3 regions of the Cohaesibacter intestini genome follow, and region 3 is predicted to be linked to each of the others. Evidence: predicted binding sites of a transcription regulator. Region 3 holds the regulator's gene; each other region holds the start of a gene.
What was found. Region 3 encodes PhoB, which activates phosphate uptake and scavenging genes when phosphate is short. Its sites were predicted from a motif close to TGTCATNNANCTGTCAT; they were not measured.
Positions count from the first base shown of each region.

Region 1: the regulator PhoB is predicted to act here: its motif matches at 2,832-2,848, upstream of ppk2 (polyphosphate kinase 2).
Region 2: the regulator PhoB is predicted to act here: its motif matches at 4,909-4,925, upstream of DSD30_RS04490 (glycerophosphodiester phosphodiesterase family protein).

Region 1 is NZ_QODK01000003.1:838,953-849,905, reverse strand. Features, by position in the region: gene DSD30_RS14540 (undecaprenyl-phosphate glucose phosphotransferase) at 1-1,419, shown strand, start outside; tRNA gene DSD30_RS14535 (tRNA-Pro) at 1,606-1,682, shown strand; gene ppk2 (polyphosphate kinase 2) at 1,848-2,672, opposite strand; gene DSD30_RS14525 (hypothetical protein) at 3,155-3,436, shown strand; partial or broken gene DSD30_RS14520 (MerR family transcriptional regulator) at 4,571-4,823, opposite strand; gene DSD30_RS14515 (integration host factor subunit alpha) at 4,989-5,300, opposite strand; gene DSD30_RS14510 (beta-ketoacyl-ACP synthase III) at 5,635-6,612, opposite strand; gene plsX (phosphate acyltransferase PlsX) at 6,613-7,674, opposite strand; gene DSD30_RS14500 (YceD family protein) at 7,863-8,465, opposite strand; gene DSD30_RS14495 (ubiquinol-cytochrome C chaperone family protein) at 8,617-9,174, opposite strand; gene DSD30_RS14490 (outer membrane protein assembly factor BamE) at 9,439-9,942, shown strand; gene thiL (thiamine-phosphate kinase) at 10,044-10,953, opposite strand, start outside.
Region 2 is NZ_QODK01000001.1:1,041,587-1,052,539, reverse strand. Features, by position in the region: gene DSD30_RS04515 (succinate dehydrogenase iron-sulfur subunit) at 1-584, opposite strand, end outside; gene sdhA (succinate dehydrogenase flavoprotein subunit) at 686-2,533, opposite strand; gene sdhD (succinate dehydrogenase, hydrophobic membrane anchor protein) at 2,541-2,915, opposite strand; gene sdhC (succinate dehydrogenase, cytochrome b556 subunit) at 2,934-3,338, opposite strand; gene DSD30_RS04495 (MaoC family dehydratase) at 3,788-4,837, opposite strand; gene DSD30_RS04490 (glycerophosphodiester phosphodiesterase family protein) at 5,001-6,230, shown strand; gene DSD30_RS04485 (DUF1737 domain-containing protein) at 6,257-6,475, opposite strand; gene DSD30_RS04480 (HpcH/HpaI aldolase/citrate lyase family protein) at 6,472-7,365, opposite strand; gene DSD30_RS04475 (NAD(P)/FAD-dependent oxidoreductase) at 7,511-8,683, shown strand; gene pdxY (pyridoxal kinase) at 8,768-9,757, shown strand; gene DSD30_RS04465 (threonine/serine dehydratase) at 9,824-10,783, shown strand; gene DSD30_RS04460 (carbonic anhydrase) at 10,921-10,953, shown strand, end outside.
Region 3 is NZ_QODK01000001.1:23,058-34,010, reverse strand. Features, by position in the region: gene truA (tRNA pseudouridine(38-40) synthase TruA) at 1-663, shown strand, start outside; gene DSD30_RS00165 (hypothetical protein) at 660-1,244, opposite strand; gene dapE (succinyl-diaminopimelate desuccinylase) at 1,380-2,573, opposite strand; gene DSD30_RS00155 (DUF805 domain-containing protein) at 2,948-3,496, opposite strand; gene dapD (2,3,4,5-tetrahydropyridine-2,6-dicarboxylate N-succinyltransferase) at 3,808-4,662, opposite strand; gene DSD30_RS00145 (L,D-transpeptidase family protein) at 5,490-6,971, shown strand; gene phoB (phosphate regulon transcriptional regulator PhoB) at 7,049-7,747, opposite strand; gene phoU (phosphate signaling complex protein PhoU) at 7,889-8,560, opposite strand; gene pstB (phosphate ABC transporter ATP-binding protein PstB) at 8,637-9,440, opposite strand; gene pstA (phosphate ABC transporter permease PstA) at 9,545-10,867, opposite strand; gene pstC (phosphate ABC transporter permease subunit PstC) at 10,867-10,953, opposite strand, start outside.

The sequences.
Region 1 (10,953 bases), on a different contig from region 3:
GAATTCTCGACGACGACCTACGCCCCCATGATGGTGCGCGGGCTGGTGCAGCTTTCCGATTTTCTGATTGTCATGATCATGGGACTGACGGCCTACTCCATCGCGGGAGGGGCGCAGTTGGCCGGATATGAGATGCCACTGACCTTCTCGATCGTCGGAGCGGCCTTGTTCATGCTCTTCATGTTGTCTGCGGACGGCTATAATGTGCATGAAATGAACAATATGGCGCCGCATCTGGGCAAGGTGATTGGCTCGATGACGATGCTGGTCGTGCTGTTTCTTCTGGTCGGCTTTCTTTCTGGCACGGATCTGGAACAAAACCGCGCTTGGCTGGGCATCTGGTTTACGCTGGGATTGGCCGTAATGTGCTCCATGCGAGCGATCGAGACCCTGTTTATCCGGCGCTGGCAGGCCGATGGCCGCCTCGAACGTCGCGCTGTTATTGTCGGCGGTGGGAGACCAGCGGCAGAAATCATTGAGTCACTGGAAGCGCAGGAAAATAACGACATTCGCATTTGCGGAATTTTCGATGACCGCGATGATGACCGGTCACCTGCGATTGTCGCGGGCTATCCCAAGCTCGGCACTGTCAGTGATTTGGTCGAGTTTTCCCGTCTTTGCAAAATCGACATGCTGATTGTCACCATTCCCGTGACCGCAGAAAATCGTGTCTTGCAGATGCTGCACAAGCTCTGGGTTCTGCCGCTTGATATTCATCTGAGCGCTCACATGAACAAGATGCAGTTCCGTCGCCGCACATACAGCTATGTCGGAAATTTGCCCACCGTGCCGGTCTTTGCCAAACCGATCGCCAATTGGGGTTCGTTGTTCAAACGCGCCTTTGATGTGGTGGTCGCGGCGACAGCTATTCTTGTGCTGTCTCCCCTGCTGGTTGGCACGGCCATCGCCATCAAACGCGACAGCAAGGGGCCAATCATCTTCAAACAGAAACGTCTTGGCTTCAACAACGAGGAAGTGGTCGTTTACAAATTCCGCTCCCTCTATCATGAAAGCTCCGACCAGAAGGCGCAGAAATCGGTCACCAAGAACGACAATCGCGTCACCAAGGTCGGTCGCTTCATCCGCAAGACGTCGATTGATGAGTTGCCACAATTGTTCAACGTGCTTTCCGGCACCTTGTCACTGGTTGGCCCCCGGCCCCATGTGCCGCACCAGCAGACCAACAACAAATTGTTCGAGGAAGTGGCCGACGGATATATGGCGCGCCACAAGGTCAAGCCGGGCATCACAGGCTGGGCGCAGATCCATGGCTGGCGCGGTGAAATTGACGATCCGGAGAAACTCAAGCAGCGTGTCCAGCATGATATCTACTATATCGAAAACTGGTCGTTATCGATGGATCTATATATCCTTGCCGTCACGCCACTCAAGCTGCTCAATCAGGACAATGCCTATTGATCAGCCACGCGAATGGATGACCGCTGATTGTATCAGGGCCAGCATGCCACATGCCGGCCCTTTTCCGTTCTGCCTCTGAAATCCAACTTTGTTATGCATTTCAAAGCGGTTGACTGAGGATAATTGCCCGACCGGGCGCAAGTTTTATTGCAAGCGGATGACAATGACTCTATAAAGCCCACGTGTCGGAGCGTAGCGCAGCCTGGTAGCGCACTTCGCTGGGGGTGAAGGGGTCGTAGGTTCGAATCCTATCGCTCCGACCATTTTCTTCTCTTTAAAATCTATCCATCTTCCCCTCGCAGCATATTGCTTGCTGCGCCTCTTGCGCGTTTGCCTGAGGGGGGACTGGACATTTCCAATGCAAACACAAAAGGCGCGATCAAAGCCGCGCCTTGTGGTTTGCAGGGACCGTTCTCCGAAGACAGCTCTCAAAGGTCTTTGTGGACCTCCGGCACGAAGGTCTGCTCGTCCATTGGTGGACGAACATAGCCGCTCTGGACCGGTCGGGGTTCCAGCTCGAGCGGCTCGGGTGTCAGATCCTCATAAGGCACCATCGAGAGAAGGTGACTGATGCAATTGATCCGTGCATGTTTCTTGATGTCCGACTCGACCACATACCAAGGCGCTTGCTTGATGTCCGTATGGGCGAACATTTCATCCTTCGCCTTGGAGTAATCCATCCATCTTTTGCGGCTTTCCAGATCCATTGGGCTCAGCTTCCAACGTTTTGTCGGATCTTTCAGGCGGTTCTGAAAGCGGCGTTCCTGCTCTTCGTCTGAAACGGAGAACCAGTATTTGATCAACTGGATGCCTGAACGCACCAGCATGCGCTCAAATTCCGGACAACTGCGCAAAAACTCGCGATATTCTTCCTCAGTGCAGAATCCCATGACCCGCTCGACACCAGCCCGGTTGTACCAGGACCGGTCCAAAATGATCATCTCACCCCGAGCAGGCAAATGGGCGACGTAGCGCTGGAAATACCATTGAGTCTTTTCGCGCTCGGTCGGGGCGGGCAAGGCAACGACTTGCGTGATGCGAGGATTGAGCGGTTCGGTGATCCGCTTGATGGTTCCGCCCTTGCCTGCTGCATCACGGCCTTCAAAGATGACGACTACCCGATGTCCGGTCTGCTTGATCCATTCCTGCATTTTCACAAGTTCAATCTGCAGGCGCAGCAACTCGCTTTCATATAGTTCGCTGGAGATCTTGCCGCTCTTTTTCTGGTCTTCGGAAGAGTTTTTCTTCGCCATCTGCCTGCCTCGCTGTCGTTACCGGAAAAAGCCTAACATAGGGAGACGCACAGTTTGCATACGTAAATTTCCCATGCCCCATAAAAAAGATGCACAGACACAGCTTGTTTGGCACTGAATGACAAACAAAGCCCAGAGCTGCTTGCTGACATCAAGACATGTCACATGAGTGCAATATCCGATGCCTAGGTTCGCTGCATCACATTGGCAGGGGTGACATCCACTGAGTCGCTCTTGTCGGGGATCGTTAGGCTCAGCGCATGGCCATTTGCCACGCTGGCCGAACCACGCACACCAGAGCGTCATGGTTTCTGACCGATGATGCCTATACTGGCCCTGTTGGATTGCGGGGCCATTTTTTTGTCCGGCAGTCTGTTCTGTCGTAACAGTTAACGACATTCTTACAAAAAGCACAGAATTTTGCGGTTCGGGCAAAAAGATGATTAAGATTTCGGCGCTATACTGGAGCAATGATACCAGCATTGTCCATAGCCTCCGCCGGAATGACGGCTGCAGCAGATCGCCTCGAGGATATCGCGATCGGCATCGCCAATCCTGTGCCCGACAATGCGCCGGAAACGACAGTCAAGGCACAGTCAGAGGTCAAGCCGACCGATCCGATTGCGCCAGTCTCCGCATCCCCCAGTCTTGATCCTGCCAAATTGGTGGAATTGATTGAAGCGGAGGTTGCCTTCAAGGCCAGTGCCTTGGCAACCAAGACGGTTGCATCTGCCTCTCAGGATCTGATGGAAGCCCTGCGCTAACCTCCCTGCCCTCATGGCGACCCTATCTGTCTTCAGAACGAGCCTGATCAAGGATTCGCTTGCATTCGAGCAGTTCGAACAGCGTGGATTGCAGGCGACGAATATCGTCTCTTGCCATGCCGGCTTTGGGCTTTTCAGACTTGGCGGCCTCTTCCGAGCGTCCACGCAGCCGATTGAACAGGCTGGTACCGCCGCTTTGTTCACCCAAGACGCGTTGCGCTTCGGAAACCGAAATAGATGCAGCCTCACCAGAAACGAATTTGGGTTCACCCATTGCTAGATCGCGGGGCAGCGCAACGCCGTGATGTTCTCCCTCATGCGGATGCATCCGCGCCAGATTGGCGGCCTTTGGCGGCTGCATGTCGCTGGTTGGGACCTGTTGCTGAGTTGACTTTGCGACGACTGGCTGTGGGGGGGTAGTGGATGAAAGCAGCTGCTGCGGTTCTTGCCAAACAGATTGCTGACCGACGGGCTGAGCTTGGTCCGGCTCCCTTGTGACAACAGGTTGGGCCGGTTGTGGGGCAGAAGACTGAGGCTGCTGGTCCTGATAGTGCGGCTCGGCCACCGGACGTTGAGCCAGAGCAGTTGCGGCATATGGCCCTGTCAGAGGCCCGGTCTGGGACCCAGTCTGAGGCCCGGTCTGGGACCCAGTCTGAGGCCCGGCCTGGGGCCCTGCTTGAAGTCCTGAAGGTGGCGCAGCTTGCGGGCCCGGTTGGTTCGGAGCGGGAGCGGCTGGGTGGGCAGGACCCGCGTCACCTTGTCCGAGCACTGCATTTGCTGCCGCCTGCTGGATCGCATGCACGGCCGCAGCCGGTTGCGGAACAGGGGCTGTAGCTGTTGCGTGATTGATTGGAGCTGAGGGAGCGGCTTGAGGGGCATTGTATCCCCCCGCAGCAGGACGCACAGGTTGGGCGGCAGAATGATCCGCTCCTTGCGCTGGCATCTGACCTGCCGGGTGAGCCATCTGTTGCTGGGGCGATTCCGGTGCCGGGGTGCGTGGAGCAACCAATGGCGGACGGGCCACTTCCAACTGATTGGGTTCAAGATAGTCCTGATGTGCGGAAGTCGCCCCTGCATCAGTCTGCGCAGCAGTTGCGGTTTCGGATGTCTCATCGGTGCCGACGATCGTGTCGATCACATAGCGGACACCCTGCTCTTTCAGAATGCGCTGCACACCTTTGATCGTGTATCCCTCATCATAAAGCAGATGGCGAATACCTTTGAGCAGATCAATATCATCGGGACGATAGTAGCGACGACCGCCGCCCCGCTTCATCGGCTTGATCTGGGAGAAGCGGGTTTCCCAAAAGCGCAGCACATGCTGCGGCAGGTCGAGATCCTGCGCAACTTCGCTGATCGTCCGAAATGCATCTGGGCTTTTGCGCAAGATTCCCACCTAGCTCGCGTAACCGATTATCGCCGCCGCTAAAAAACATCAAAATATATCAAGCCGCCAGACCATCCAACCCCGGCGCAATGCGTACATATCATACAAATCAGGCGTGATTTGGGTCACGCCCATCCACACGATGAGAAAACAGCCTTCATGAAATCAGGATTTAACCGGAGCAAGCGAATCGTTGATCTTTTTCTTCAGTACGTTGGATGGCTTGAAAACCATGACCCGACGTGGAGAAATCGGCACTTCCTGCCCGGTTTTCGGGTTACGCCCGATCCGTTCACTCTTCTCACGCACGAAGAAAGTACCAAACGAAGACAATTTGACCTGTTGCCCTTCTACGAGGCTATTGCTTACTTCTTCCAGAACCATCTCAACCAGTTCGGCAGATTCTGTTCGAGACAGGCCAACTTTCTGATAGACCGCCTCACACAAATCCGCTCGTGTAACTGTCTTGCCCCCCATGCTACAACCCTCATCTAGAAGCATAAACTCTGACTCACCTAGGCTAAAATGGTATTGCCGGAATCGGGTTCCGTCAACTGCAAGAGTGCGCAATTGTCTGTATGGACGGTCATTAATTCGGCTATTGTTGGATGAAACGGCTATCGGCGGCTTCGTTGATCCCTGCCGGGTGCGCATATGACGACAAAAGTCAGTGAGTGTTCAAGTTCCAAGTAAGCCTTGGATAGCAAGCCTCTGTATTGTCGCAGGAAATAATGACGCACAAAAAACCCGCCGAGCTTGCCATGGTGCAAGCCCTGCGGGCAAACCAAATATCTCAAAGGCCAGAAGTCGACTACCAGCGCAGCAGGACGGACCCCCAGGTGAATCCGCCGCCCATGGCTTCGAGCATCACCACATCCCCTTGCTTCACACGGCCATCGCGAACGGCGGTGTTGATGGCCAGCGGAATGGACGCTGCCGAGGTGTTGCCATGCAGGTTGACTGTGGTGACCACCTTGTCTTTGGCGATATGCAGCTTCTTGGCGCTGGCATCGATGATCCGGCGGTTGGCCTGATGCGGGATGAACCAGGTAAGATCGTCCGCCGACATGCCCGTCGCGGCAAAGGCGTCGGTGATCACGTCGGTGATCATGCCCACCGCATGCTTGAAGACTTCCTTGCCTTCCATGCGCAAATGACCGGTGGTCTGTGTGGTGGAGGGGCCACCATCGACCAGCAGCTTTTCCTTGTGCCGGCCATCAGATCGGATATGGCTGGTCAGAATGCCGCGATCGTCATTCGTCCCTTCCCCTTCCTGTGCCTGAAGCACAAGAGCACCGGCCCCATCGCCGAACAGCACGCAGGTGGTCCGATCCTCAAAGTCGAGAATACGGGAAAATGTTTCGGCTCCGATAACAAGTACATTCTTCGCGCGACCGCAGCGGATATACATATCGGCAGTCGACAAGGCAAAAACGAAACCCGAGCATACGGCCTGCAAGTCGAATGCGGCACCATGATGAATGCCCAGACGGTTCTGGATGGCAACGGAGGTCGCAGGGAATGTGTTGTCCGGGGTGGCAGTGGCACAGATGATCAGATCAATGTCCTGCGCATCCATTCCGGCGTTGTTCAGTGCGTCGATTGCGGCATTGTACCCCAGATCAGAGGTATATTCGCCCTCCGCAGCAAAGTAACGCTGCTCGATACCAGTTCGCTGGCGGATCCACTCATCCGACGTATCGACGATTTTCGTCATGTCGTCATTGGTGACGACATTTTGCGGCAAGTAGGCACCCGAACCTACGACGACTGATCGTAACACACTCACTTATGCGTTCTCCTCATCGGTCGCGAGTTCTTCTTCGATCGCGTACCGGTTTTTGTTGAAAACAGACAAATCCTGTTCAATATTTTGCGTCAGGCCATTTTTGACCATGTCATATCCAAGACCGATGGCAGATGAGAATCCCTCGCCGTCGGCACCGCCGTGACTTTTGATCACGATGCCATTGAGGCCGAGAAAGACACCGCCATTGACCTTGCTCGGATCCATCTTTTCGCGCAATCGGTCAAAAGCCGAGCGCGCAAAGACATAACCGAGCCGTGACATCCAGGTCCGCTTCATCGATTCCCGCAAATAGGTTGCCAACTGCTTGGCGGTCCCTTCTGCAGTCTTCAGCGCGATGTTGCCGGAAAAGCCTTCCGTCACAACCACATCGACGACACCCTTGCCCAAATCGTCGCCTTCCACAAATCCTTTATATTCGATATGCGGCAGCTTGAAATCGCGAAGAAGGCGGCTGGCTTCCTTGACTTCATCAAGGCCCTTCACATCTTCCTCGCCAATATTGAGCAGGCCCACCGTCGGGCGCTCAATGCCAAACAGGGATCTGGACATCGCACCACCCATCATCGCGAAGTCGATGAGTTGTGATGCATCGGCACCAATGGTTGCCCCAACGTCAAGCACAATAGACTCGCCACGTAAAGTTGGCCAAATGGCAGCAATGGCCGGACGTTCGATATCCGCCATGGTTCGAAGACAGAATTTCGACATCGCCATCAGGGCGCCGGTGTTGCCCGCCGAAATGCAGACATCGGCGGTCCCGTTCTTTGTGGCTTCGATTGATTGCCACATGGAAGACTTGAATCGGCCGCGCCGCAAGGCCTGACTCGGGCGCTCATCCATCTGGACACTGACCTCGCAATGGATCAGCGTGCTGGCAGCTTTGACCTTCGGGAATTGTTCCAGCAGCGGCTCGATAATGGCGCTGTCACCATAGAGCACATAACGGATATCCGGATACCGTTCGAGTGCGATGTCAGCCCCTGAAAGCACAGTTGCAGGTCCCTTGTCACCACCCATCACATCGAGGGAAATGTTCACAATTTCTGCCATACCTGACTACTCTACGCCGCTTTCTGTTCGTTCGGACATCCGGTCCGCTGGCCCTGCGCCTGCTATCGAATATCGTCCTTTGGATTTCAGCCAAATCGCACCGTCACAAGATTGTGATGGACAATATCGATTTCTAATCAAGAAACAACCGCCTTATGGGTTAGTTGATCGAAAGGCCCTTAATTCTCGCCATCTGTTGACAATTGATCCTTCAGGCCTGCAAGGGCTGCAAATGGATTGTCAGCGCTGTCGGGGCCGCCTTTGTCCTCGATGTGATCGTGGAAGTCGGCATCATCAGCACGCGGATAATCATCAAGGGCCAGTGCGAAGAACTCTTCGGCATAGGCTCCGACATCAATCACTTCGCCTTCAAACGCCTCCGGTGGATCTTCTCCTTCCGGATCGATGATCATTTCGCCACCAGAGAGCTCGTCATTGGACTTGCGCGCGAAGGGCGATCCTTCCGGCACCAGGGTCAAGGAGAAGGGTTCGTCAATCACTTGCAGAACTGGTTTCAGGGTGACGACGCAAGCTTGCTCCACCTCACCCATCACGCGCCCCTCCATCCGTGCTCCGGTTTTCTTGAATGGCGTCACACGCGCATCGATCGCGAAGGACTTGACCGACAAGATCCCCAATCGACGGCACAATTCGGCGCATTGGTCCGCGTCAGCCTTGGCCTTGACGACTTCGCCAAGGCTCTTGATGCGGGCTACGATGACCGGCAGGGACAAAAGGGGGTCACGTTTTTCAGTGACGGGGTCGTTGTGTTTTTGCGTCACGGGCGTTGCCTCGGATCGCGCATCTTGCTGCGCTGTTATCTTTATTGGGCTGTTTTCTTTGCTTGGTGTAGATTTAGAGGCTTTTGAGGCCGTTCCTAGGCCCGTTGGCAAATTCCTTAGGGCAAGGCGTCAATCATACACAGATTTGTTGTCAAACAGCCCCTGTTTTGCTCACCGCAATGATTGCCGGGAAGTGGATCTGTCCTTTGGCAAAGTTTTCGACGCTTTGTTCAGCCAAGGCTTGGGTGCAGGCCTGAACATAGTCGACCAATGCAGGGGCCTTGTCATGAATGCCATCTGTATCGGGATAGATGTTGCGGGTAAGGGCGGCAGCAAAGCTCTCGTCGCCCTCTTCGCGACTGGTGTCATAGGCACCCACATGGCCATAAAAGGCCTGTGCCATTTTCTTGATCTTCTTTGGCACCGACAGATCCCCAATACCGATTTCGCGCAAGGAATGGTCCATATCCTTGAAGAAGCGGTCAAACACAGCCTGTCCCAGATCCCGTGCCTGCTGGTCTTCGTCCCGCAACCGGTGAAACAGCATATAGGCATGCAGAACGATCATTTCGAACCGCCCCGTCACACTATCTTCTACTTGATAGTCGATATAGAATTCAGGTTGCCGTGCCTGGGCAACAATCTCGCGATAAAGAGCGTCGGCGGCCTTTTCCTGAGCAGTTTCCTTGTGAAATAGGCTGAAGATCATGCTTTAATCCGTCTTGTCGATCCAAAATGTGCGAAAGCGGGGCTTTGCTTGGTTGTTAGTATCACAATTGCCAGAAATCATCGCCCGATTTGCGACAAAGATTGCATTTAAACAGCAAAAAGGATACCGACTAGAAAAAATGACAGACATCGAGATGTCTGTGGTCTGGCGTTTGCATCGGCCGCGCCTCAGTTTACCCATTGCGTTGCATGTTGCTCGTCAACAGGCATGTGGATCAGTCATCAGCAGGAGTAGCACACTCACATGTTCAGCCTCAGTCACCGCGCCGACAGTCGCGACGCCCGTCAAAACCACAAGATCCTATCGTCTGTCAAGGCCGTGAGCGCCGCTGTTTGTCTCGGCACTTTCCTGTTGGCAGGCTGCTTTACCGAAGAGACCTCGGTCCACGGCTTCGTGCCGAGCGATTACACGCTCGACCAGATTGCTGTCGGCTCCAGTCGTGAACAGGTGATCCTCACTCTGGGCTCCCCATCAACGACGGCCAACTTTGGCAATGAGGTGTTCTATTATATTTCGCAGACCCGCAAAAAGCCGGTCGCCTTTATGAATGCCAAACCCGTCGATCAGACCGTTGTCGCCGTATATATGGACGAAGAACAGCGCGTGGCTCGCACCGCTCGCTATGGTCTCAAGGATGGCAAATTGTTCGATTTCACCAATCAGGTCACCCCGACCGGTGGTGCGGAAGCTTCGTTCCTTGGTCGTCTGATGGAAGGCCTTGGCCCGGCAAGCCCGTTCGGAAACTAGTTTCTTTGATCCGAACCTTTTCCGACAGATCAGCTCTGAATACCACAACACTGTCAGCCTCAGGTTGACGGTGTTTTTTTATGGCTCCGATTGCATTGTGATCAAAAATGCTCGTAGGCGGTCATGTTGCCGATGGACTGCAAAGCACCCTGCTTGTCGCGCAAGTGCACATCGTTGCCTTCGCCAACGGAACCGACATGGGCGATCGGGACACCACAGGCCTTCGCCACGCTTTCTGCTTCGATGCGATGTTTCGGTGGAATCGTGAAAAGAAGCTCATAATCATCACCACCGCCCAACACTGACTGCCACATGTCGGGCATCTGGGTCACGACGGCGCGGGCCGCGTCGGAAATAGGAACGTTTTCCTGACTGATGGTGATTGCAACCTTGGCAGCCTGTGCCATCTTCGTAGCGTCTCCCAACAATCCGTCCGATATATCCATCGAAGCAGTGGCCAGACGAGCAATCATCTCGCGCAGGGCGACGCGTGGTTGCGGCAATAGAAACCGATCGGCCAGAAAGGCATGCTGCTCTTGTGTCAAGATATCGGCCAATTCGCCCTTGCATACCTGAAGCCCGAGCGCACCGTCACCGATGGTGCCAGACACATAGACCAGATCGCCGGGCGCGGCATTCTTGCGCAACACCTGCCGATGGTGATCTAGCAGGCCAAAGGCGGTGATGGAGAGGGTCAGTCGCTCCGGACTTTTGACCGTATCGCCGCCCAGCAGAGGAAAATCGAACAGCTTCTGGTCGCGCGCAAGCCCGACACAGAATTGCTCAAGCCAGTCTTCGGTCCAATCGAGGGGCAGCCCCAGACCGAGCATGTAGCCATAAGGCTTTGCACCCTTGGCGGCGAGATCGGACAAATTGACCCGCAGGGCTTTCGCGGCAATCAGGTCAGGGCGATCCTTGGCAAAGAAATGCACGTCGGCGACCAGCATATCTTTGGTGAGCACCAATTGCTGGCCGTCCGGCACGCTCAAAAAGGCCGCATCATCGCTCAGG
Region 2 (10,953 bases), 1.0 Mb from region 3:
GCAGGGCCAAGATACCGTTCGCCATTCCACCAGTAGGATGGGCAGGAGGTCGAGCAGCTGGCGCACAGAACACACTCATAAAGACCATCGAGCTTGGCGCGGTCTTCGTGGCTCTGTAGCCATTCGGTTTCCGGCGCGGGCGTGTCGGTCTTCAGATAAGGTTCGACAGCGGCATGCTGGGCATAGAAATTGTTCAGATCCGGCACCAGATCCTTGACCACCATCATATGCGGCAGTGGATAGATCTTGATGACCTTGCTCTTCACCTGATCCATACCGAAGGTACAGGCCAGCGTGTTGGCCCCATCGATATTCATTGCACAGGAACCACAGATCCCTTCGCGGCAAGAGCGGCGCAGGGTCAGGGTTGGATCGATCTTGTCTTTGATATACAGCAGACCATCCAGCACCATCGGGCCGCAATCTTCGCGGTCGACAAAGTAGGTGTCCATCTGTGGGTTTTTGCCGTCGTCAGGATTCCAGCGGTAAATGCTGAACTCGGTCAAGTTGGTCGCGCCTTCAGGCTTTGGCCAAGTCTTGCCTTCCTTGATCACTGAATTTTTCGGCAGCGCAAGTTCAACCATCTTTTCGCTCCGTTATCGGGTCTCGTCCAGATCGTTCCCAACGATCATGGACATCAAATTCGAAAAGGCCGGGCAGCCAGAGCTGCCCGACAGCGGGCGCATCAATAGACGCGGGCTTTCGGCGCAATCTTGGCCGGATCGATGCCACCTTCATCAGGGGTGGTCAGCGGATCCAGAACGACCGGACGATAGTCGAGGCGCGTGGTGCCATCTTCTTCCAGCCATGCCAGCGTATGTTTGCGCCAGTTTTCGTCGTCACGACCACCCATCGGACCATCTTTATAGTCTTCACGAGCGTGCGCGCCGCGGCTTTCCTTACGGGCTTCAGCGCCGACAACCGTTGGCAGAGCGTTGGCCATCAGGTTCTGAAGTTCGAGGGATTCCATCAAATCCGAGTTCCAGACCAGCGAACGGTCGGACACATTCATGTCAGCCATTTCGCCCCAGAGATCTTTCATCTCCTTGCAACCCTGCTCGAGCGTTTCCTGTGTACGGAACACGGCAGCGTTGTTCTGCATGCTCTTCTGCATTTTCAGGCGCAGATCAGCAGTCGGAGTTGGACCGTTGGCATGACGGACATTATCGAAATTGTCCATGATCTTGTCGAAGCAAGCCAGATTCGGCGTTGGGATCGCAGCTTCCTTGTCAATGACTTCCGCTGCCTTGATCGCCGCCGCACGGCCAAAGACCACAAGGTCGATCAGGGAGTTGGAACCAAGACGGTTGGCGCCATGAACGGACGCACAGGCAGCTTCACCCACAGCCATCAGGCCCGGTGCAACGGCATTTGGATCATCTTTGGTCGGTGCCAGCACTTCACCCCAATAGTTGGTTGGAATACCACCCATATTGTAGTGAACGGTCGGCAGAACCGGAATCGGTTCCTTGGTCAGATCGACGCCGGCAAAGATTTCCGCACTTTCGGAAATGCCCGGCAGACGCTCAGCCAGAATGGCCGGATCGAGGTGATCCAGATGCAGGAAGATATGGTCTTTATCAGGACCAACACCGCGGCCTTCACGGATCTCCATGGTCATGCAGCGCGAGACAACGTCACGCGAGGCCAGATCCTTGGCAGATGGCGCATAACGCTCCATGAAGCGCTCGCCTTCGGAGTTGACCAGATAGCCACCCTCACCGCGGGCACCCTCGGTGATCAGACAGCCAGAGCCGTAGATGCCGGTTGGGTGGAACTGAACGAATTCCATATCCTGCAGTGGCAGACCAGCGCGGGCCACCATGGCGTTGCCGTCACCCGTGCAGGTGTGGGCCGAGGTTGCAGAGAAGTAGGCGCGGCCATAACCACCGGTGCCGATCACAACCATTTTCGCATTGAAGCGATGGATGGTGCCATCGTCGAGGTTCCAGGCAACCACGCCTTCACAAACGCCATCATCACTCATCATCAGATCAAGCGCGAAATACTCGATGTAGAATTCGGCATTGTTGCGGATCGACTGGCCATAGAGGGTATGCAGGATCGCGTGACCGGTACGGTCAGCGGCAGCGCAGGTACGCTGAACGGCGGGACCTTCACCGAAATTCTGCATGTGGCCACCGAACGGACGCTGATAGATGCGGCCTTCGTCGGTACGCGAGAAAGGCACACCATAATGCTCAAGCTCGTAAACCGCCTTTGGCGCTTCACGGGCGAGATATTCCATGGCGTCGGTATCACCGAGCCAATCCGAGCCCTTGACGGTGTCAAACATGTGCCACTGCCAATGGTCAGGACCCATATTTTGCAAGGAGGCAGCGATACCACCCTGTGCGGCAACCGTGTGTGAACGGGTTGGGAAAACCTTGGTCACACAAGCGGTACGCAGGCCCTGCTCGGCCATGCCGAGTGTCGCACGCAGACCGGCACCACCGGCGCCGACGACGACAACGTCATGATAGTGGTCGTGAACCGTGTAGGCCCGGCCATTGATGCTGTAAGAACTTGCCATCGGTCTATTAACCCCCAAATGACACTTTGAGCACCGCGAACAGACAGGCGGCACCGACAACGGTGGAAAGGAAGAAGCTGGCGATCTTAGCAGAGGTCCGGAAGAGCTGGTTCTGCAGATAGTCTTCGGTGATCGTCAACGACCCTTGATACATGTGATAGCAACCCACAATCACGTAAAGCAGCAGCAGGATGGCAGCCACCGGATGGCCCACCAGCGCTTTGGCGCTTGCATAATCGGAGTTCAGTGCTTTGATGACAAACCAGACGAAGCCGATGCTCAGAAAGATCAGGCAGACGGATGTCAGGCGCATCGCCCAGTGGTGCTCGGTGCCATGATGGCTAGAGCCAAGACCACGGATGGTTTTGATAGGTGTTTTCATGTGTCTCACTCCCCGGCTTTACAATGCGGCATAGCCGATAACCCAGATCAGGCCGGTCAGCACGACGCCGCCAATCAGAGTTGCGCGATACAGGAATTCGATCTGCGGCTTTTCAATCATCGCAGGCACATCCCAGATGAAGTGGCGAATGCCACCCAGCATGTGATGCATCAGCGCCCAGGTAAAGCCGAACAGAACCAGACGTCCAAGGATCGAGCCCCACAGCATCTGTGCGGTTTCGAAAGCCTCGGGGCCAGCTGCAAGAGAGATCAGCCAATAGGCAAGGAAAAAGGTACCAGCATAGAGTGCGACACCGGACATGCGGTGACTGATGGAGATGGCCATCGAAAAGGTGACCTTGTAGGCACCCTGCTGAACGTGGGGAGAAATCGGGCGTTTGCCCTTCAGGTCGACGTCTGTCATATTTTTCGGTCCTCGACAGGTGACGCTTACGTAAGAAGCAACCGTAAGATTGGTTGACTAGCTCAAAGTCATACCGACAAAAGAGCTTTTGGTCAAAGCCAGTGACGATCAAATCATACGACTTTGGCCTAAAAGTTACACAAACGGAAACCGTCTGCGCGCGCGGCTACGCGATCAGTACATGACACCTTCTAAAAGATAGGTTACCCGCTGGTCGTTGATCTGGATCGCATTTTGAACAAGTGGGATAACTTTTTTCTCCTCACTTGGTACAATTGACAATCAAAAGGCACCCTTGAGCGACACAAGACACAGCTATGGCGTCATCGTTCCAGCATGGGCCGGTTGTGACGATGCAACAAGGCACAATTCAGCAACCCACCTATCGACTAATAGCATAAGTATATCAGTATTTTACACTAGAAAACCAGAGATCACATGCAGCACCACTAGCGGGGCAGCAGCACCCAGAGATCGAGATCCAAAATCACCGCTTGTGCATAACCGGCCTCGTCCTTGCCGGGATAAGTCACGCAGGAACAGTCCTTCGTGGCAAAGAGTCGCAACCGCAGGGCACCGACATCATCGCGTCCGGGCAATTCCGCCTTGTCCAGCACCTCCGACCAGGCAAACACCGTGTCACCGGCAAAAAGCGGCGCCACATGACGGCCACCATTGATAGCAGCCACATGAAACGCGTTGCCGAGCCCATTGAAGGACAGGGCCCGCGCCAACGAAATGACATGCCCGCCATAAATCAGCCTGCGACCAAAGCGCCCCTGCCCTTCCGTGAACTGGTTGAAATGCACCTTGGCGGTGTTCTGATAGAGCCGGGTCGCCATTTGATGCTCGGCTTCTTCCACGGTCATGCCATCCACATGATCGATTCGCTCGCCAATCTCATAATCGCCCCACAGATGCGGCGAGCCGGACAAAGCCAGATCGAAGCCATCGACATCAAGCACAGGCACCGCGTCCCCCAGACTGTCCGCGCCAAGGGCCTTGGGCAGCAAGGGCACGTGATCATGCCCGGTCGGCGTTTCAGGCTCTTTCTTGCGCACCATCACCCAGCGCACATAATCCAGCACCACGTCCCCGTGCTGATTGACGCCGGTCGAGCGCACATAGACGACCCCGGTCTTGCCGTTGGAATTTTCCTTCAGGCCAATCACCTCGGACTGGGCCGACAGGCTGTCCCCCGGATAGACCGGCACAAGGAAGCGACAGCCCGCATAACCCAGATTGGCCACCGCATTGAGCGAAATGTCCGGCACCGTCTTGCCGAACACGATGTGAAAGACCAGCAGATCATCAATCGGCGCGCGCTCATAGCGAATGGCCCGGGCAAAAGCATCCGAACTCTGCACCGCAAAGCGCGACCCATAGAGCGCCGTATAGAGCGACGCGTCGCCGGTGGTCACCGTGCGCGGGGTCGCATGGCGAATGATCTGACCGATGGAAAAATCCTCGAAATAATTGCCCGGATTGGTCTTGCTCATCTTTATCCTCCCTCAGACGCATGGAATAGTGTCAATGCGCTTGAAGAAACTATATTGCAGCGCAGCAATGCTGTCATTCAAACGTTAGGATGACAGGGTAACTCTGTCGGCTCCCGCTCAAACCGACAAACGGATTGATTCGCTCGCCCCATCTGAGGATTCCATGCTTTCCCATATTGCCCGACCGTTTATTGTATCTCTGGCCTTCATCGCCGCCCCGCTTGGTCTCGCTGACGCCGCCACCATCGGCCCGCGCCCCCTCTTCCTTGTCGACCAGATGAAGGACGGCCCGCTGAAGGACAAACTTGCGGCCTGTGTCAGCGAGATCGAGGCTGGCAAGATCCTCACCCCGCGCCTCTTTTCCATTGGCCATCGCGGCGCACCGTTGCAATTCCCCGAACATACGCTGGAAAGCTATAAGGCCGCCGCCCGCATGGGGGCAGGCATCATCGAATGCGACGTCACCTTCACCAAAGACAAACAGCTGGTCTGCCGCCACGCGCAAGATGACCTCCACACCACCACCAACATTCTGGCCACTGATCTCGCGGCCACCTGCGCCAAGCCCTTCAGCCCGGCAACCAGCGACAAGAAAGCCGCCGCACGATGCCTGACCGCCGACCTGACGCTCGCTGAATTCCGGCAACTCAACGGCAAGATGGATGCAGCCAACCCGCGCGCCACCGATGTTGATAGCTACATGTCTGCCACCGCCGACTGGCGCACCGATCTTTATGCCAATGCGGCGGGCACGCTGATGACACACAAGGAATCAATCGCCCTGCTCAAATCGCTGGGTTCGAAATTCACCCCGGAACTCAAAGCCCCTGCCGTCCCGATGCCCTTTGATGGCATGAGCCAAGCCGCCTATGCCCAGAAACTAATCGATGACTATAAGGAAGCAGGGGTTCCGCCGTCCGACGTCTGGCCGCAAAGCTTCAATCTCGATGACGTGCTTTACTGGATCGAGCATGAACCCGCCTTTGGCAAACAGGCCGTCTGGCTCGATGGCCGCTATGGCAAGGATATGGACATCATGGATGCCTCAACCTTTCAACCCTCGATGCAGGAGCTGAAAGAAATGGGCGTCCATTATCTCGCCCCACCGCTCTGGATGCTGGTCACCGCCAAGGATGGCAAAATCGTCCCCTCCACCTACGCGCGCGAAGCCAAGGCAGCAGGCCTCAAACTCATCGCATGGTCGCTGGAGCGTTCGGGCAATCTGGCAAAAGGCGGCGGTTGGTATTATCGCTCGGTCAATGATGTCATCACACAGGAAGGCGATGTCTATGCGCTTCTCAACGTGCTGGCCAACGACATCGGCGTTGCGGGCACCTTCTCCGACTGGCCCGCCACCACCACCTTCTTCGCCAATTGCATGGATCTGGAATAGGGGATCGCAAATAGAAAAAAGGGCGCTCAAAGCGCCCCTAATTTCACCTCGCGGCTATAGTCGAACGGCTCGACCTCTTTGACCACCGCTTGCCCGCATTTCATGATGCCTTCCTTGGCATCATAGGCATAGCTGGGCGAGCCATAGAGCTCCCACCCTTGAGACAGGGCTTCCGTCACCTTGTGGCAAAAGCCTGCATCATCGATGGCTGTGAGAAACCGATAGACTTTTTGTCTTTCACTCATGACTTCTGCTCATCCCGCTTGGCAATGGCATCGGCAATTTCGACGACCCGGCGGGCCATTTCCGCATGCAGACGTTCGACCATTTTGCCATTGATGGTCATCACATTCTTCGACTGATTTTCCGGAGCATCAAACGCGTCGATAATGGTCCGGCAGGAGGCGATTTCCTCCGCGCTTGGCGAGAAGATTCGATTGCAATCCTCGATCTGTTTGGGATGGATAATCGTCTTGCCATCCATACCCATCTGGGCGCCCTGTTCACACTCGGCTACGAAACCTTCCGCATCATTGAACTGGTTGAACACCCCGTCAAGGATGGTCAGATCCGACATCCGGGCAGCAGCCAGACATTGCATCAGCCACGGCATCATCGGCGCCCGGCCCGGCACCATAGCGGTGCGGGTTTCTTTCGACAAGTCATTGGTTCCCAACACAAAACAGGAAAGACGGCGTCCATGATATTCCTGCACCGCCCCGGCGATTTCCGCCGCCCGGATCATCGCACCGGGGGTTTCCATCATCGCCCAGATGCGCACAGCCTGATCGACGCCAGCATCATTGAGCTTGCGGCCAACCACATAGACATCTTCGGCACAATCCACCTTCGGCACCGCAATCGCGTCCGGCTTGGCGCTTGCGGCGGCCAACAGATCCGCCTCCCCCCATGGGGTATTCATGCCATTGATCCGGATCACCACTTCACGATGCCCGAAGCCGCCGGCCTTGACGGCCTCGACCACCTGATCGCGCGCCATCTCTTTTTGGTCAAGAGCGACCGAATCTTCCAGATCGAGCAGCAGCACATCGACATTCAGGTTGCGGGCTTTTTCAAGCGCCCTGGCGTTCGAGCCGGGCATGTAAAGGGCGGTACGACGTGGTCTGAAAGACATTGAATTTTCTCCGATCATCACGGCATTATGCAAGCGCGACAACATAAGCACCAAAGATGCAGGTCGCCACCCCCTTCCTTAGGCGAATCGTGCCATCCGGGGAAGGTGGTGTCCAACCAGAGTGGACAATTCAGAACGGAAAACAATGAAACAAGCAGATCTCGTCATCATCGGCGGAGCGATCATGGGTGCTTGCCTTGCCTATTTCCTCAAAAAGGATCTCGGCTTTGAAGGCTCGGTCATTGTGGTTGAAAAAGACCCCACCTATGCCAACTCCTCAACCACCTTGTCGGCGGCCTCGATCCGCCAACAATTCTCGACACCGGAAAATATCCAGCTGTCCCTGTTCGGTCGCCGCTTCATCGGTGAGTTGCAGGACCGCTTTGGCCCACAGGCCGATATCGGCTTTTGCGAAGACGGCTATCTGATTCTGGCAACCGAAGCAGGCCTTCCCATCCTGCAATCCAATCACGCGATCCAGATGGCCAATGGTGCGGACAATATTCTGCTCGACCCAGCTGCCATGAAAGCCCGCTTCCCCTGGCTCAATACAGACGATCTGGCCGCAGGCTGCTACGGTCAGTCCGGTGAGGGCTGGTTCGATGCCCATATGCTGCTTGATCTGGTCCGCAAAGGAGCCATTGCAGCGGGTGTCCATTTCATCAAGGGCGAAGTGGTCGGCCTTGAGAAGACCGGCAACCGCGTCAGTACCGTCACGCTGGCCTCGGGCGAACGCATCGCCTGCGGGGCGGTTGCCAATTGCGCAGGCCCACAAGCAGGAAAAGTTGCCGCCATGCTCGGCATCCCCCTGCCGATCGAAGCCCGCAAGCGGACCATCTTTGTCATCGACAATCCCAAGCCCCATCCGGGCATGCCCTTGATGGTGGACCCGTCCGGTGTCTATGTCCGACCCGAAGGCAACGTCTATATTTCGGGCGTCGGCCCCGGCGCAGAAATCGACACTGCCGTTGAACATGATGATCTCGATCCCCATTATGATTTGTTCGAGGAGGTCATCTGGCCAACCCTTTATGAGCGCATGCCGGGCTTTGATGCCATCAAGATGGTCAATGCATGGGCCGGGCATTATGAATATTGTACCCTCGACCAGAATGCAGTGATCGGCGCCCATCCGGAGATCGAGAATTTCTACTTCAATGCTGGCTATTCAGGTCACGGCCTGCAGCATGCCCCCGGTGCGGGGTTTGCCGTTGGAGAACTGTTTCTGCATGGCGAATATCGCTCGCTTGACCTCTCCATTTTCGGCTATGAAAGGGTTCTGGCTAACAAGCCGGTCAGGGAAATGAACATCATCTGACCCCGGACCAAGGACGAGCGGCGACAGCATCGAGCGTCGGAACCGGAACGGAGCCAGCACAAGACTCCGAGAGGGAACCTTTTCATGACAGGCACCAGCACGCAACCAAGAGGCCCGATGGCAGGCCAGACCCAACCGGACGCAAAGCCGGTGCTCGTCATCTCCTCCCACGTCATGGCTGGTGCAGTTGGCAACCGTGCTGCCTCCTTCGCCCTTGAGCGGTTGGGCTTCCCGGTCTGGGAAGTTCCGACCGTCATTCTGCCATGGCATCCCGGTCATGGTCCCTCAACCCGCAACACCATCGACGCCAACCTCTTTGCCCACAGCCTCGAGGATCTCGAACGCCATCCCGATTTTGCCAATCTAGGGGCACTGTTGAGCGGTTATATGGGCTCGGTCGCTCAGGTCGAGGCAGTCGCCAGACTTGTCGATGGGCTGAAGGCAAACAACCCGGACAGTCTCTATGTCTGCGATCCGGTGATGGGGGAGGAAAATGGCCTCTATATTGCCGAAGAGATTGCCACCGCCATTCGCGACCTGTTGATCCCGCGAGCCGACATCATCACCCCCAACCGGTTCGAGTTTAACTGGCTGACTGGTAAGGAAGCCCGCAACAATGCCGATCTGATCAACAATGCCAATCAACTGGGCTGTCCGACCACCCTGATCACCAGTGCCTTCCCGATGATGCGCAACGCCATCGCCAATCTGCTGATCGAAGCCCCCAAGCCGCTTGAAGAAACCGCGCAGGACGCGACCACTCAGGCACCGGAACCGGCCCGCTCTGACATTGCCATAATGGCCGAACATCCGATCATTCCGAACCCGCCCAACGGCACCGGCGATATGGTCGCCGCATTGTTTCTCGCCTACCGCCTGTCGGGCCAATCCGGCGAGCAGGCATTGAAGCGGGCGGCCAGCGGCATCCTCGAGGTCGTCTCTCGTTCGGTGCGCTCCGGCTATGCCGATCTGGAAGTTGCCCGCTTTGGCGACCGTTTCACTCATCCGATGGCGATGGTCCATATGCGCATGGTCAATGCCGCCCCCCGCCGGACGGTCTTGCGGCCCAATTGATTTGTGCTGTCCTGTGCTGTCCTGCACAGAGCCACCCGCCCTTTTCCCACCCAACAAGAGGTCATTATGACGGCTTTTCCCTCGACCGATGACATTCGCCATGCCCACGACCTGATCGCTTCCCACATCCGCAAGACACCGGTCTTTGCCATCGATGGAACCGAGCTTGGTCTTGCCGGGTCGGTCAGCCTAAAGCTCGAATTGTTGCAACATTCCGGCACCTTCAAGCCGCGCGGTGCCTTCTACAATCTGCTGAGCCGCGATGTGCCCGAGGCGGGTGTCGCCGCAGCCTCAGGCGGCAATCACGGCGCCGCTGTTGCCTATGCAGCCCGTAAGCTCGGCATCAAGGCGCGGATCTTCGTCCCCGACATTGCCAGCCCTGCCAAGATTGCCCGCATCCGCTCCTATGGTGCGGAGATTGTCGTCAAAGGCGAGCGCTATGCCGATGCTCTGGAGCTGTGCAGCGCCTATCAGACCGAGACAGGCGCCATCGGACTGCATGCCTATGACGGCTTTCATACCATTTGCGGACAGGGCACGCTGGGCCTCGAACTGGAGCAACAAATGGGGCCGGATCTGCCCGACACCCTGCTGGTGGCCGTTGGCGGCGGCGGTCTGATTTCCGGCATTGCCAGTTGGTTTGACAAGCGCGTCAAGGTGATTGGCGTTGAGCCGAACGCGGCTTCTGCCCTTGCACAAGCGCTCAAGGCAGGTGGCCCGGTCGATGTACCGGTTTCCGGCGTGGCCGCCGACAGCCTTGGTGCCAAACGCACCGGCGACATGGTCTATCAGGTGACCAGAGACAAGATCGATCATGTTTTGTGCCTTGAAGATGAGGCCATTCTCGAGGCTCAGAAAACCCTCTGGACCCGCCACCATCTGGCCACCGAAGCCGGAGGCGCCACAGCCTTTGCCGCGCTTCTGTCCGGTGCCTACAAACCGGAAACAAACGAACGGGTCGGCGTGGTGCTGTGCGGCTCGAATGTCGATCTCGACAAGCTGGCCACTCTGACCAGCCAAGAGTGAGCAGACAGCAAAAGCCCCTGCAATTGATCGGAGCTTGGCAAAATCCCGCTGTCGCCTCTTGATTTGACGGGCCTTTGGCACAAGATGCGTTCAGAGGAATCGATCAAAACAGAAAAACAAAATCGAAGAGAGCAAAGATGGCCCAACTACCAGAAAGACTGCTCGAAGGC
Region 3 (10,953 bases):
GTGTTTGGCGCAGGGCGAACGGATTCCGGTGTCCATGCAACGGGCCAGATTGCCCATTTCGATCTGGAGCGTGATTGGCACAGCCAGAAGGTCCGCGAAGCGCTCAATCATTTCCTGAAAGAAACCGGCGTCGCCATTCTCGGGGCCGAAAAGGTGACCAGTGAGTTCGACAGCCGCTTCATGGCCACCCGCCGCTATTATCGCTATCGCATTTGCAACCGCCGTGCGCCGCTGACCTTTGAAATGGGACGGGCGTGGCAATATAGCTATCCGATTGATGTCGATCTGATGCAGGAGGGTGCCAATCAGCTGATTGGTCATTTCGATTTCACCACCTTCCGTGCCACTGCCTGTCAGGCCAAAAGCCCGTGGCGGACGATGGAGAAGCTGACCATTTCCCGTGAGGGCGAATGGGTCTATCTCGATGCCATGTCGCGCTCGTTCCTGCATAACCAGATCCGCTCTTTCGTCGGCTCGCTGGCCGAGGTCGGGTCAGGCCGCAAGCCGGTGGAATGGATCACGGAAATTTTGGAAGCCCGCGACCGCCGCGCCTGTGGCCCGGTCGCCCCTCCTGCCGGGCTTTACCTCACGCAGGTCGATTATCCCGAAGACGCGGATTTCCTCATCCCTGAGGCACCGTGGTACGGTCACAAGAAGGACTAAGCGGCAGGCAGGGCTGGCAATGTCGCGCTGAGGCGGTTGATCACCATGATCGACCACAACCCCATCACCAGCATCAGGATCGCAAGACCAACGGCCATGCTGGGCGGGCAGCCGAGCACAAAGCGATAGAGCCGGAATGACATCCAGAGGATGAAGCCATAGATTGCCAGCATCACCATCACGGCGACCTCTGCGACCACAAAGTCGGGCGTGATCAGAGCGCCGGGCAACAGCACAATCATTAGAATGACGACACTGATCCAGTTCGAGCTGACAATCAGTGGCACCAGTCGGTCGCGATAGCCAAAGATCGCGCAAAAGCCCAAAAAGAGCATTGGCGCCATGCCCCAATCGAGCAACAATTCGAGGCAGTAGAGCCCCAAGCCACCCGCGCGGAGCAGCAAGATCTGATCCAGATGGCCAAACAGGGCTGCATAGAGAAAGCGGATCGGCTCGACGATCAGAATGGCCATGAAGGACAGCCACAGCCCACGCCGCGACACATCCATCCCGTAAAGCGCTTCATCCTGCCCGCGCACAAAGGACCAAGCCAGCTCCAGATGATAAAGGATGTAAGACATGAGGCCTCTTTGGAAGAATGACGGGGGACGGATGGCGATGGGCAGAGACATAATGCCCCTGTTCTTTACAAGCAAGTCGAAACAAAAAAGGGCCAGCAATGCCAGCCCTTTTGCCGATCGATCTTTCAACGAGACTTATCCCTTGATACCGAAATAATGCTCGAGGAAGTCGAGATAGATTTCGCTCAAGGTCTCCAGATCCTTGATGTCGGTATTCTCATCGATCTTGTGCATCGTTTGGCCGACCAGACCGAATTCGATGACCGGGCAATAATCCTTGATGAAGCGGGCATCCGAGGTGCCGCCATCAGTGGAATGATCCGGCGTGCGGCCGGTGATGCGCTCGACCGACGCGGTGAAATTGTTGATCAGGCTTTCCGACTTGGTCAGGAAGACTTGCGAAATGTCCGGCTGCAAGTCCAGCTTCACATCGAAAGCGTCATTCGGCAGCATGTCCTTGGCGTGGCCGATCACAAAATCGGCGATCTTTTCTGGGTTCCAGACATCATTATAGCGACAATTGAAGCGGGCAGACGCGGATTTGGGAATGAGGTTCCAGGTCTCGTTGCCGACATCGAAGGAAATGAATTCCAGATTGGTCGGCTGGAAATAATCCGTCCCATGATCAAGGATGGCATGGTTGAGACGGGCAACGATGTCTGCCAGAACCGGCACCGGATTGTGCGCCAGATGCGGATAGGCCACATGGCCCTGCTGGCCGGTCACCGTCAGGGTGCCTGACTGGCTGCCACGACGACCCACCTTGATGGCATCCCCCAAAGCGTCCGGGTTGGTCGGCTCGCCCACGATGGCATCAGAGAAGCTCTCGCCACGTTCCTTGGCCCATTCGAGCAACTTGATGGTGCCGTTGAGCGCCGGGCCTTCTTCATCGCCGGTGATCAGAAAGGAGATGCTGCCCTGCGGCAGGCCATGCAGTTCGATGAATTTCAGCGCAGCGGCGGCAAAGGCACCGATGCCCCCCTTCATATCTACTGCGCCACGGCCATAGAGCTTGCCATCCTTGGTCTCACCGGCAAAGGGAGGCAAAGTCCAAAGGCTTTCATCCCCCGTTGGCACCACGTCGGTGTGTCCGGCAAACATCAGATGCGGGCCTTCGCTGCCCGAAATCTTGGCAAACAGATTTTCCACGTCCGGCGTGCCGTCCTGGCTGAAGACGGGGCGCTGCACTTCAAAGCCTTTGGGGCTCAGCAATGTGTCGAGATAGGCGAGCGCGCCGCCTTCTTTCGGAGTGACGCTGGGGCATTGAATAAGATTTCGGGTGACTTCCAATGCGGTGGGGGCGTTGGTCATGACAGAGGCTGCTTTCATGGTCTGGACGGATCCCGGCAACCGGTTCGGCCACCTCGATAGGCTTGGCCGGTCTGGATCGGGTGCACAACAAAGTCTCAAGCCGCTCATCCGCAGGAAGCGGGGCAAACGGCACGGGCATCACGGCAGCAAATCGGCAAATGGACATGCGCAGGATTGCTTCATGGCACAGAGAACCGATTTGCTCGGTGTCACGCAATCTAGGGCCCGTCTGCGACAGAAATCTGGCAACAGGCGACAAATCGATGATTTGCGGGACGTAAGATTGCGACGTTGCAAATCGAAGTCTGCGGGCGCTACCATAGTGAAGCCGCGCCCAGCCTTCAATCCCGAATATCCAGGAAGCAGCAATGCAAACATGCTGACCCGACTGGTTATTTTCCCGCAACCGGGAAATTGGCAGAATTGTCGGAGGTTGCGCTCGCATCCGTCTTGCGATGCACCTGATCCTCTTGTGTTGCTTCTTCGTCAGGAGCGGGATCCTTTGTGGACAGTTTGCTTTTCAAAAGGCCCAGATCGATGAAATAGATCAACCAGAAAGGCAGGATCAGTGCCAGATAGATCAACCGTCCCTCAATGGGTATAGAACAGGACAAGGGATAATGCGGCGCCAGCGCACTCAGCGTCGCAAGGATCGGCAGGGCATAGGCAAAAAAGCTCAGATGCCCCCGACCGCGCGCCCGCAACCGCTTGATGACGACACAGTACCACATGAAAAAGAAGGTCGCCGCCATCACGGCCAGTGCCCCATAATAGACCTGACCGAGGGTCGTGGTGGGATCCATCGCACAGAGATAGTTTTCATGCACACGGAACAAAAAGGCCGCCGCAATCTCCAGCGGAAAGAGCCACAGATGGGCCAGCCAGAATTGCTGGCGATTGATTGTGCCCCGGCTGTCAAACAGCAGCTGTTCGAAGGTCATAGCATGATCCAATCCATCCGGACACCTCGGGGGGCTTCGGCCCGTGTGAGGTGACCGTGACATCTTACAGGTGGTGTGCTGAAGGTATGCACATTTGGATGTCTGAAAAGGATAACGCCATTTGTCCCCAAAAGGGGGACTTTCTTAACCGTCATCACCATTTTCATTCTCTAGCCCACCGGTCAGGTGAGCGACGATCTCATCTGGCGCTCCGAATGCACTCTGGGGCAAGCGCCCTTGGGGATAAGACAAACAAAAACCCCGCAACTGGAACAGTGCGGGGTTCGAGAATGTCAAAGATCTTTAGGGGATCAATCGCGCAGCAGCTCGTTGATCGAGGTTTTGGAACGGGTGCGTTCGTCGACACGTTTGACGATGACCGCGCAGTAAAGGCTTGGACCAGCAGACCCGTCTGGCAGCGGCTTGCCTGGCATGGCACCGGAGACAACCACAGAATAGGGCGGTACTTCACCCATGAAGATTTCACCGGTATTGCGATCGACGATCTTGGTGGAGGCACCAAGATAGACACCCATCGACAGCACAGAGCCCTCACGGACAATGACGCCTTCGGCCACCTCGGCGCGCGCACCGATGAAGCAATTGTCTTCGATGATCACCGGACCGGCCTGCAAGGGTTCCAGCACGCCGCCAATACCAGCGCCGCCGGAAATATGCACATTTTTGCCGATCTGGGCACAGGAGCCAACAGTTGCCCAGGTGTCGACCATGGTGCCTTCACCAACAAAGGCCCCCAGATTGACGAATGATGGCATCAGCACGACACCCTTGCCGATATGGGCAGAGCGGCGCACGATGCAGTTTGGCACGGCACGGAAACCGGCTTTCTCGAAATCAAGACCGCTCCAGCCGTCAAACTTGGAAGGCACCTTGTCCCACCAGGTTGCATCGCCCGGACCACCCTTGATGATTTCCATCGGGTTGAGGCGGAAAGACAGCAACACGGCTTTCTTCAGCCACTGATTGACCACCCAATTGCCATCAGCGCCTTTTTCAGCCACGCGCGCCTGCCCACTATCCAGCAAGGTCAGCGCCTTTTCGACCGCGCCGCGAATGTCACCATTGGTGGTGTTGGTGATGCTGTCGCGTTTCTCGAACGCGTCGTCGATCATTGTTTGAAGGGAAGCCAAGTCAACCTGCGTCATGTCTTTTTGCCTTTTTCTCAAGTGCACGTCCTGCCCGGTTCCGGTGACAAAGCCACGGTGAGCCGGTGCGGGGAACGGCGCAATCTGTCTTCCGTTTCTTGCACCAAGCGAGATGGCTCGGTCATTGCAAAGACGGAAACTGTCTCTGTACAACATCCATCTCTGGGCCAGTCAAGATCGGATATGGCACATGCTTCAATCACCCGCACACACCCTCTTGCACGAGTATTCGGCCAAACCATAAGCACCCTAGTAGCGGTGTCAATATAAAGTCGGGGCAATCAGGGGCATTTCGAGGTTATGGACAGATAAAGTTCCCGGCAAACACAAGTGCGAGAGTCGAAATTTCCTGCGCTTAAATAGATTGTTTAAAAATATGGCGTATCTATTTGGTTTAGGGAGTGTCGCTAAAGTATTCTTGCGCAAAACGTTAAGAAAAGTTAAGTTTTGCTTCTCTTTGCAGGGTTGTCACCTTTTTGACGTTTGGGTAAGGCGATCAACTTTGCGTGAGACAGACTCCGATGGGGATGGGGAAATGGCAGAATAGAGCGCTTTTTCCGGTTGGCACCGCGCTGGGTGAAAACGCCTCTCCTGAGGAAAATATTCTTGTCTGACCAATATAGACAGATATACTGATACGATATTCTCGAATGTGTATTGCTGCCGGCGTGGGTGGTTCTCAGGATCATCCTTCGGCCCGAATGTTGAATTGAAGCCAGCCGGAAAATCCGGGCCTGACGTATGGAACGTTTGACCAAGGATGGGGTGGTTTCCGATCGAATGAGGGAAAAGAATTGGTTCACCAAGGGAAAGCGCCGAGCAAGCTGATGCTCACTGTTACCGTGCTTCTGTCCAGCACCGCTGTCGGAGCTGCGGCTGGCACGCCTGTCTCGCAACTGCCTGTTTCCAGCAAGGCTGAAAAACATCTGGATCCTACGTTGGACGCGCCTGTGCAGATCATTGTCTCGCGCAAGGATCAGCGTCTGCGGGTCTTCAAGGGCGGTGAGGAAATTGCGACCTCGCGTGTTTCGACCGGCAAGCGCGGCCACACCACCCCGACCGGCATCTATTCCATTCTGGAAAAGCGTCGCCGCCATTTCTCCAACCTCTATAACAGCGCACCAATGCCTTACATGCAGCGCCTGACATGGTCTGGCATTGCCTTGCATGAATCCAATTCTGTGCCGAGCTATCCGGCGTCCCATGGCTGCATCCGGTTGCCCAACGGCTTTGCCAAAAAGCTTTTCAGCCTCACCGAGCGTGGCGCCCATGTGGTGATAGCCAATCGTGATGCTGCACCGGAACTGATTGCCCATCCGGTGCTGTTCCAGCCAGAGGAAATGACCTCTTTCGACAAACTGTCGTCTGTGCAGGCAGCCGAACGCCAGGCCACCAAGACCTTTGGCAAGGTTGCCCTCCTGTCCGACAAGCCACCGCTTGATCCGTTGGCCCATCAAATGGCCAAGCGCCTCAACCGGTTTGCTGAAATCCGCCAGAGCGACAAGCCCTTGCGTATTTTCATCACCCGTCAGGCCAAAGGCAATCTGGTCCATGAAGTCCAGACCTTGCTGAACAAACTGGGCTTTGATGCGGGCGCGCCCGATGGCCTTGTGGGCAAAATGACACTGAGTGCTGTCAACGCTTTTGTCGCTTCCAAGAAAGACAGCATCGAAAGCCGCCAGTCTTCAATCTCCAGCAAGATCGATCAGACCCTGCTGGCGCAATTGTATCAGGCAGCAGGCAAGGGCGCAGTGCCGACTGGCCACCTCTTTGTGCGTCACAATTTCAAGCCCCTGTTCGATGCTCCGATCCAGATCCGCAATCCCGAGCAAGCGCTCGGCGCCCACCTCTTCACCGCGTCGCTTTCGCGTGAAGAAGAAGGTAAGCTTGATTGGCGGGCGCTGGCTCTTGGTGACATGCTGACAGCCAGGCTGCAAGACCGCTATGGGGTGACTGATCCGGGCGCCGATGATGGGATCGTGGCGTCCACAGACATTCTCGATCGTGTCATCATTCCTGATCATGTCCGCGCGCAGGTTAATCACCTGATTGGCAATGGTGCATCGCTCACCATATCCGATCGTGGCTTCAGCCGCGAAACCACGCCACAAGGCACGGATTTCATTGTGTTGACCAAACCCTCCTTGCCGAAATATGCCAAGAAGACGCCGGCCAAGGTCAAGAAACAGCGCGTGGTGAGAAAAATCACCAAGCCCAAGCGCTCCGTGGCCGAGGTGAAAAAACCGAAACGGCGCGGCCTCTTCGGTCTGTTCAAGAAGCGCAACACGGATCAGGTCGCCAGCCGCTAGGCTGTGATACAAACAGAACAAACAAAAAAACCGGCTCTACAACAAGGGCCGGTTTTTTGTCGATCAATATAACCGGATCACTCAACCGCAAATTGGTCATCGAAGCTGTAGCCTGAGCCACGCACGGTGCGGATGGGATCTTTCACCCGGCCCCGATTGATGGTTTTGCGCAGGCGCCCCACATGGACATCTACGGTCCGCTCGTCGACATAGACATCATGGCCCCAGACCCCATCGAGCAGCTGTTCGCGGGAATAGACACGACCCGGATTCTGCATCAGAAATTCCAGCAGACGATATTCGGTCGGGCCCAGATTGACCTCGCGATTGGCGCGTTTGACGCGATGGGTCTCCCGGTTTAGCTCCAAATCTCCGGCCTTAAGGATGGTTGCGACCAGATCCGGGCTGGCCCGGCGCAGGATTGCCCGCACACGGGCCATCAGCTCCGGTACGGAGAAGGGCTTGACCACATAATCATCAGCACCAGTGGAAAGTCCGCGAATGCGCTCGGATTCCTCGCCCCGCGCCGTCAGCATGATGACGGGGAGCTTGAGGGTTTTCGGTTTCGCACGCAAGCGCCTGCACAATTCGATGCCAGACAGTCCCGGCAGCATCCAATCCAGAAGCAGCAGGTCTGGAAGGGTTTCCTGCAACCTGCTCTCCGCTTCATCACCGCGGGCAATAACCTCTACCTGATAGCCTTCGGCTTCCAGATTGTAACGCAGAAGAAGGCTAAGGGCTTCTTCATCCTCCACGATCATTACTTTGGGGCTCATAGCCAAATGTTCCACATTCCGAAGATCCGTGCCAGCAGGGGCAAAAAATCGGATCATACCTTCAAGTTGGCACGACATCCAAGACGACGTCATGCCCGTTTTTGATGGACGATGTCAGGAGACCAGACGGCTCCTTGAGCATCACAGGGGACGATCGTCCATCGTATGCCCGGTTTTCACATAATAGATCGTTTCAGCGATGTTGGTTGCATGATCTCCGACGCGTTCGAGATGTTTGGCAGCAAACAGCAGGTTGGTGCAAACGGTGATGTTGCGTGGATCTTCCATCATGTAAGTGAGGAACTCACGGAACAACGAATTGTACAGGGCATCCACTTCACGGTCCTTCTGGACCACGGCCAATGCCACATTCTCGTCGTGGGCGGTATAGGCATCCAGCGTCCGGCGCAGCTGGTCAAGAGTGATCTCGGCCATATGCTCGATGCCGTGCATCAACTGCTTTGGATGGCTGCGGCCTTCCAGAGCCAAGGCGTTGCGGGCAATATTCTTGCCCAGATCGGCAACGCGCTCCAGATCGATGGAAATGCGCAGGGCTGCCACAATCTCACGCAAGTCCTTCGCCATTGGTTGGCGACGGGCGATGGTGAGAACGGCTTTCTCTTCGATTTCCTGATCCAGCTTGTTGATGAGCGCATCCTTTGCGACCGTTGCATGGGCCGCACTCATGTCCATGCGGACCAGAGAACTAACAGCTTCTTCCACCATGCGCTCTGCATGGCCACCCATTTCGGCAATGCGGCCGGTCAGCTCGCGCAGGTCGTCATCATAGGACGAGACAATATGATCAGACATTCTTGGTATTCCCCTGATAGTCGCTCATTTGGCGGCCAGAATGTGCTGATTCCAGCCTGCCGCGAAGTCAAAAAGCTTAGCCGAAGCGGCCGGTGATATAGTCCTGCGTCCGCTGATCTTTCGGGTTGGTAAAGATCATATCGGTTTGGCCTTCCTCGACGAGATTGCCAAGATGGAAGAAAGCGGTGCGCTGAGACACACGGGCAGCCTGCTGCATGGAGTGGGTCACGATGACGATGGTGTAATTCTCGCGCAATTCGTCAATCAGCTCCTCAACCTTTGCCGTGGCGATCGGGTCAAGGGCCGAGCAGGGCTCATCCATCAGGATGACTTCCGGGCTGACCGCGATGGCGCGCGCAATGCACAGGCGCTGTTGCTGCCCACCGGACAGGCCGGTGCCTGGCTCATCAAGGCGGTCCTTGATTTCTTCAAACAGACCGGCCTTCTGCAAGGAAGAGACGACAACCTCTTCCATCTCTGCCTTGTTGCGGCAAAGACCGTGAATGCGCGGGCCATAGGCCACATTCTCGAAGATGCTCTTGGGGAATGGGTTGGGCTTCTGGAACACCATGCCAACGCGGGCACGCAGCTCGACCACATCCACCTTTGGGTCGTAAATGTCACTGTCGCCAAGCTTGATGGCGCCGCCGACGCGACAAATGTCGATCGTGTCATTCATCCGGTTCAGGCAACGCAAGAAAGTCGACTTGCCACAGCCGGACGGGCCGATCAGTGCGGTGACCTGATTTTCTTCGATCTTCAGATCGACATCGAACAGAGCCTGCTTCTCACCATAATGGACGGTGACTTTCTCGCCGGACATCTTGATCGGCTTCGCACGCGCGGAGGCGTTCTGAATATTCGGGTTGGTATCCTGCATGGTCAATGCTTTCACTATCCTGTTCGGGGCTCGCTTGTTCTGAACTCGATTGACCTGTGGTCATCGGCGAGCGCGGGAATAACGTTGGTTCACGGCGTCGCTGACTACCAGCGACGCTCGAAGCGGCGACGCAGAAGCACCGCAGAAATATTCATCAGGGCGAGGAAGCCCAGAAGGATCATGATGGCAGCCGAGGTGCGCTCGACAAAGGCGCGTTCCGCTGCACCGGCCCACATGTAAATCTGGACCGGAAGGGCGGTCGCCGGATCAAACGGATTGACTGGAAAATCCTTGACGAACGCCACCATGCCGATCATCAGCAACGGTGCGGTTTCCCCAAGGGCCTGAGCCAGACCAATGATGGTGCCGGTCAGAATGCCCGGAGAGGCAAGGGGCAGCACATGGTGGAAAATGGCCTGTGTCTTGGATGCGCCAACCCCGAGGGCCGCTTCCCGGATGGACGGTGGAACCGCCTTCAAGGCAGAGCGGGTGGCGATGATGATGGTCGGCAGGGTCATCAGCGTCAAAACGAGACCGCCGACAATCGATGCGGACCGTGGCAGACCGGCAAAGTTGATAAAGACGGCCAGACCCAACAGGCCAAACACGATGGAAGGCACCGCAGCAAGGTTGTTGATGTTGACCTCGATCAGGTCGGTCCAGCGATTTTTGGGTGCAAACTCTTCCAGATAGATCGATGCAGCCACCCCGATTGGCAGAGCCAGAACCAGAACGGTGATCATCATGAAGATTGACCCGACAACCGCAACCCCGATACCGGCCGTCTCGGCACGGGACGAAGCGCCGAAGGTGAAGAGGCCGGTATTGAACTTCTTGTCCATGATGCCCCGTTCGCGCAGATCGTCGATCCAGCCAATTTGCTGGTCGCTGATTTGGCGACGGCTTTCAGGAATGTCGCGGGAAATCTGTCCCTTGACGAAGCTGTCGACATCCCCGTCGGCCAAAAGCCACATGGTTTTCCGGCTGCCAATCAGCGAAGGATCGTTGAGAACCATGTCACGGATTTCAATGGCGGCACCACGGGAAATCAGCTTTTTGGCTTCCCGCATTTCCTTGCGCTTGGTCTTGTCCTTGGGATCAATGCCCAGAGCGCGATAAAAGGCCGGCTCAATAATCTTGTTGTAGCGAATGGCCCGCTGCAATTCACTGCGGGACCGGTTGCCCGACGGGTCGATAACCTGCTCGTCAAGATAAAGATCGAGGCGGACCTGGGTCTGTTCAAAGGCGGTATAGCCCTTTGAGACGATCGACCAGAACAGGATGATCAGAAACAGGATGCCCATTGCGATCGCTGCAACCCCGCCCAGACGGAAGCGCGTTTCCGACGCGTAGCGTTTCTTGAGACCGACCTCGCGATGGGCAGTTTCAACAACCGAGTCGACTTGATTTGGTGTGGTATCAGTCATCAGTCATACTGCTCCCGATATTTGCGCACGATGTGCAAGGCAAAGACGTTGAGCCCTAGCGTGATACAGAACAGGGTGATCCCCAG